DNA from 2 places in the Pseudoalteromonas rubra genome. Region 1 is predicted to be linked to the other one. Evidence: predicted binding sites of a transcription regulator. Region 1 holds the regulator's gene; the other holds the start of a gene.
The links. The regulator sigma-54, encoded in region 1, starts transcription at its own class of promoters, with help from an activator protein. The targets are predictions, from matches to a motif close to GTTGGCACGNNNNTNGNNT.
Positions count from the first base shown of each region.

Region 1 (3,156 bases):
CCAATGACAGATCTGCCAGCGACAGCGGATGTAGGCGGCGTGTTTCTGAAAAGCGACGGATCAGGATCTGATCTTCGCTGTCCAGATAGAATATATTGGGTTCTGCAAATCCGGGTAGGTATTCCAAAATATCGTCGAGCTCTTGCTGATCTTTTGGCAGGTTACGTACGTCAACGCTCACAGCAATTTTATCATAGCTGTCTGACACACTGCGCACTAATGCGGGCAGCAAGTTGACCGGGATATTATCGGCGCAGTAATAACCCAAGTCTTCCAGAACGCGCAGAGCGACCGATTTTCCTGAGCCAGAACGACCACTGACAATAATTAACTGCACAGAAACTCTCCGTTAGTTGTCAAACTCTTCAATTATCGAGAATAACTCCTGATCATTGTGAGCTTGTCTGATACGTTTACAAAACACCTTGTTCTTAAGTTTATCAGCGATCGTTGCTAAGGTCTGCAAATGTTGTTGATTTTCTCCCTCGGGTACGATGAGTGCCACAAAAATGTCGACGGGTTGATTGTCAATGGCATCAAAGGCAATGCCTTGCTGATTAACAAGCAGCATAGCAACCACTTTATCTATGCCTGACATGCGGCCATGGGGCAGTGCGATCCCTTTTCCTATCCCCGTACTCCCGAGTTTTTCGCGGCTCAATAGTGCATCAAGGATATCATGGGCATTACTGTCTGGAAGCTGGCTGTGAGCCAACTCACTGATGTACTCTAAAATACGTTTCTTACTATTAAAAAGGACCGCAGCTTTGCTGCAGTCCTGTGAAATCAATGAGCTTAGTTTCATGATTAGTGTCGAGTTAGCTTCTCTTTGTGCTTGATCACCTGGCGATCAAGCTTATCGATAAGTCCGTCTATTGCGGCATACATATCCCGGTGTTCGGTTGAGGCAAAAATTTCTCCCCCGTTCACATGTAATGTGGCTTCTGCTTTTTGGATGAGCTTTTCGACATCTAGGATAACATGCACATTATTGATGTGATCAAAGTGCCTTTCTAGCTTCGCAAACTTGTTTGTTACATAGTCTCTTAACGAATCGGTGATTTCTACATGTCGACCAGTTAAATTTAGTTGCATAAGCATTTTCCTTCTGTAGTTACGTCTAAATCAGGCTTTTACGCTGATTGGACGGTGGGATAGCCAAAGACTCTCGGTATTTGGCAATTGTACGTCTAGCCACTTTGATCCCTTGATCTGCCAATACATCCGCAATCTTGCTGTCACTCAATGGCTTAGCAGTGTTTTCCGCGGCAATTAGCTTTTTGATCAATGCTCTGATTGCAGTCGAAGAGCATTCTCCTCCGTTTTCAGTGCTGACATGGCTTGAGAAGAAATACTTCAACTCATAGATACCGCGTGGCGTGTGCATATACTTTTGCGTTGTTACACGTGAAATCGTGGACTCATGCATGTCGACCATTTCGGCCACATCATTCAGTACCATCGGCTTCATTGCCTCGGGGCCATGTTCAAAGAATGCCTGTTGTTGTTGCACAATGCAATTAGTAACTTTTAATAAAGTTTCATTGCGGCTTTCCAGGCTCTTGATGAACCATTTTGCCTCTTGCAGGTGTGAACGAATAAACTGACTGTCTGTGCTCGACTTGACTGAACGGGACATCGCAGCGTAGTGGTCATTCACTCTAATTTTTGGCATTGAATCGGGATTGAGTTCAACAACCCAGCGGCCTTTCACTTTTTTAACCGACACATCCGGGATCACATAGTCAGCTTCTTCCTGCACTATGCTGGCGGCGGGCTTTGGGTTTAGGCCGTGGATCAGGGTCATTACTTCTTTCAGATCCGCTTCTTTGAGTTTGGTTTTTTTCATCAAAGTGCGGTAATCCCGGCTGGCTAACAGCTCGATGTGCTCAGTCAGGATTTCTTTGGTCTGTGCAAGCCAGGGGGTGTTTGGGTCAAACTGGTTGAGCTGAATGCACAGGCATTCTTGCAGGCTGCGTGCCGCAATCCCTACAGGATCAAATAATTGGATCCGTTTCAGTACGGCTTCTACTTCATCCTGCTCAATCGGCTCTTCATCGTTGTCTTGATTTATGCTTTCGACGATGTCTTCACAGCTGATGGTCAATAGGCCTGCATCGTCAACCGCTTCTACAATTGCAAGGGCAATGGCTCTGTCTGTTGGACTAAAAGGCGTCAGTTCCAGCTGCCACATCAGGTACTCTTGCAATGTTTCAGTGGTTTTACCCTGGTAAATGGTTTCGTCTTCCGGCATTGGGCCTGAACTGCTTGCCGGGGCTGCACTGATGTACTCGTCCCAGGTTACGTCCATTGCCAAATCGTCGCTGACGGTGTCTTTGTTCAGTGCAGCATCGCTGTCTTGTTCGTAGTCGCTGACAGCCGCCTCTTCATAGCTGTCGTTGTCACTCGTTGTAGGTTGTTCCAAATCGGAATCCGACTTGGACTGAGTTTCATTGTCTTGTGATTCAGACTCACCTTCTTCCACTTCCAACAAAGGGTTGCTATCAAGCGCTTCTTGGATTTCTTGTTGGAGATCTAGCGTACTCAACTGTAACAGACGAATAGCCTGCTGCAGTTGTGGTGTCATTGTCAGTTGCTGCCCCATGCGCAGCTGTAGCGATTGCCTCATGTATCTCTAACAATCCTTTTTGTTATTTACTTCTAATTTTATAACTATAGCCTGAATTGCTCACCTAGGTAGACATCCCGCACAGTTTGATCGGCCAGAACATGTTCCGGGGTGCCTGCTGCTATCAGTTCACCATGTGACACTATATAAGCTTTCTCACAGACGTCCAGCGTTTCACGCACGTTGTGGTCGGTGATCAGTACGCCTATCCCACGGTTTTTCAGGTGCTCTATAATTTTCTTTATATCTAACACTGAAATGGGATCAACGCCAGCGAAAGGCTCATCTAATAAGATAAATTTTGGATCAGCCGCAAGGGCACGGGCAATTTCTACCCGGCGTCGTTCACCGCCCGATAGAGCCATACCTTGGCTGTCGCGAATATGCTGGATATTAAACTCATCTAACAGTTCATTGAGGATGACTTCTCGTTGTTCTTTATTCAGCTCTTTACGGGTTTCTAAAATGGCCATCAGGTTCTGATAGACGGTCAGCTTGCGAAAAATAGAGGACTCTTGTGGCAGGTA
Region 1 is NZ_CP013611.1:3,217,714-3,220,869, forward strand. Features, by position in the region: gene rapZ (RNase adapter RapZ) at 1-337, opposite strand, end outside; gene AT705_RS14015 (PTS sugar transporter subunit IIA) at 350-805, opposite strand; gene hpf (ribosome hibernation promoting factor) at 808-1,095, opposite strand; gene AT705_RS14025 (RNA polymerase factor sigma-54) at 1,121-2,629, opposite strand; gene lptB (LPS export ABC transporter ATP-binding protein) at 2,674-3,156, opposite strand, start outside.

Region 2 (3,156 bases), 340 kb from region 1:
GGATTTGGCTCGATGATCTCAGTGCCGCTCTGGCGCGGCATCCGATCAAGGCCTGTCTGTTCTCAACCAGTATCAATAATCCACTGGGCAGTCAGATGCCTGAATCTCGTATGCAGCAGTTGTTGCTGCTGCTCCGTGCGCACGATGTGGTGCTGATCGAAGATGATGTATATGGAGACCTGTATTTTGGTGAGCAAAGAGTCAGGCCAGCGCAGTGCTTTGCACAGTCGGGTGAGGTATTGACCTGCTCGTCGTTTTCCAAGACCGTGGCGCCAGGCTATCGCGTTGGCTGGATGCTGGCAGGGCCGCACAGCGCCCGGGCAAAGCGCTTTAAGCGGGCACTGAGCTGCTCTGCACCTATGATGAATCAATGGGCGCTGGCAGATTTTATGGCCAGTGGTGAGTTTCATCGGCATTTGCGACAACTTCGTAAGCGCTTGTTTGATAATAAACAAAAGATGCGCCTGGCGGTTCAGAAGTATTTTCCTGACCACGTGCGTGTCAGTGATCCCAAAGGCGGCTGTGTGTTATGGCTGGACCTGGGGGACGAATATGACGGTGGGCTGTTCTTTCAGCTGGCCCTCCAGGCGGGGATCAGTGTCGCACCCGGCGCGATATTCAGTGCCTATGAGCGGTATCGCAGTTGTGTGCGGATCAGCTATGGTCTGCCCTGGTGCGACAAGATGGAAGGCTATGTGCGCACCCTGGGCGAATTAGTGGTTCAGGCAAAAAAGCAGCCACACCTGTGATAAGCAGTGAGCTTAGACAAGTGTGGCTGACTGCACAGGGATAACCGGGCTTAGCGATAAGCGAATAATTGATACCCTTCCATCTGGGGGATCATTGCACTGAGCTGTGACTCCTGCTCTGCAATGGTTTTGAAGTTGCCACACAGCGCATCGGCCTGCTGCTCCAGCATGTCTGCCTGCTGTGCGACTTTTTGTTCAATTTCGGCGCCGAGGTTTTCCATACGTTGCTCGAATCGCGCCATATCGCCACCTGAACTGACCATTTCAGAGCCGATAGCAACCAGCAGGCTGCCTATGGACTCCATCATGGCACCTTCAATGGCTTGCTCAATTTTCTCTTCAAACTGATGCTCAAAGTGTTCACCAAAGTCATTAAAGGTTTGCTCACCCATTACAAAAGTACCTTGCTGATAAAACGCCCCTTCAATTTCGGTATGCAGCTCATCCATCAGGCCTGACAGTGACTCGAGATTGTGCAGGTTAAAGGCGCTGGCGACTTCTTCTATGGCGACGCCAGCCAGTTCCACGCCTTGTAATGCAATGCTGGCGACTTTGGGCAGCTCGCCTCGCAGCGTATCCGCATATGTTTGCATCGCCATGCGCTCATCCTGACTCAGTTGCACCGGTTGATCTGCAATATAAAGAAAGCCCTGAGCATCTATCATCAAAGGCTGACCAGAGCCGTTTTTGATGTACACCTGATCAGGCGTAATGTGCACGTCGTTTTTAAAATCTACGGCACATTCATCTGTACTGACGGAAAAGTGGCTGTCTGAATGGGCAGCGACCTGGATGGACAAAAACAGAGTTGAAGCAAGCAGCATAGTTTTCATAATGTGTTCCTTGGTGTGTTGATGACCAGTATGAAATAACAAGAACAGTGCCACTTTATTATGTTATTGAATGATATGAGATTTTGTTATTTTGGTCTCTGAGGAGCGATATCACTTTGTTAGTAATATGGCTAAAAAGTGGTGATTTTAACCAGAGTGTTTAGTTGGGGAAGTGGCAATAAAAAATTTTTATCGTATGGATAAAAAAGACTTGCTTTTCAGCGCCAGCTTTTAGCGCTAAATACTAACTTATGCAGCGTCATCATAGTGTGAACTGCGGGACTATTTAGCATAATTAAGTTTGGAGCACATCGTGGGTAAAACATTTTCCTATGATCCGTTAGATGATGATTATGAAGACGACTTTGGGTCGTTGGATAAAGAACTACAGGCACAGCAAAAGAAGCAGGTGAAACGTCGTCTGGATGATTATCTGGAGCAAAAACGCCTGAAGCGTAATCTTGGCGAGGACGATTTAGACTTTTTTGATGACTAAGTCGAAGTGGCGTGTGATTTAGAACCTGAGTGAAATTGACATGTGCGCGATGATACTCGGCCACATTATAAGGCAGCGGCGGCTGCCTTATTGCTATTTATTGCTTAGTCTTTAAATGAATTGTGGCAATCTTTACAGCCTTTTGCCCAATTCCTGAATGCTGCGCCAATGATTTTTTTGTCGCCTGACTCTGCTGCAACAGCCAGCTTTTGTGCGTAATCTGCAAAAGCTTGCGCTTTTTTATCAAAGGTTGCTCGGTCAGACCAGATTGCCGGTAATGCGTCTGTTGCCCCTTTGTCTGAACCTGCCGGGAAGGCTTCCCAAGGCATTGCTGATAAATGCGCTGCATTGTTAGCACGTTGCTTAAAACGCTCTGCATCAAACGGGACTTTGCCTTTCAGCATGTCGCCCATATCACCAATCTGATAACGGATCAGTTGAAATGCTGCTTTGCGGTATTCGATAGCGTCTTCTGGTTTTTCGAATAGTGAACTTGCCTGTACATTCAAAGACAGTCCGGTTAATAAACTTGTTAATAATAGTGTAGTTCTCATTTCGACCCCTTAATTAAAAAAACTGCCTCTTTTCTAAGTCTTTACAAAAGATATTGCAAGTCTCTTAGACGAGTTCAGAATTATGAACTACATTTGCTACTCATTTTGTGTGTATTTTGTTCGCTTTGCTTTACAACGCCCTCAATATGACAACATTATTGCGGGTCGGTTTACGTTCGTTTACAGTTTTAAAATTCTTAATAAACAGTAGGTTACAAACCTGATTGTGATTTGAATGAAAAGTTTGTAACTTCTTTGTGTGTTTAATATTGTAATTAACAGGCGAGTCACACTATATTGATGGACGAATCTACTCTCTAAAACTAAAAGAAACATCTTTTACACAACAAGTCCTAGGGGAAACTATGGCCAAGTATTCATTTAAAGCCACCGCGGTAGCATCTGCTGTCTCTGGTGCATTGATGGCAGCATCTGCAACGGCTGCAACCGCACAAGTTCAACCAAGCACATCACTCAAAGTCAGCCAGGTTGCTTTAGAGCAAGGCAACACCGCTGAAGCGCGC
Region 2 is NZ_CP013611.1:2,872,793-2,875,948, forward strand. Features, by position in the region: gene AT705_RS12465 (aminotransferase-like domain-containing protein) at 1-749, shown strand, start outside; gene AT705_RS12470 (DUF2884 family protein) at 800-1,582, opposite strand; gene AT705_RS12475 (PA3496 family putative envelope integrity protein) at 1,896-2,078, shown strand; gene AT705_RS12480 (c-type cytochrome) at 2,183-2,632, opposite strand; gene AT705_RS12485 (S8 family serine peptidase) at 2,998-3,156, shown strand, end outside.
Region 2: AT705_RS12470 (DUF2884 family protein) is a predicted target of sigma-54. The motif match lies at 1,619-1,637, and genes of this name have one in related genera.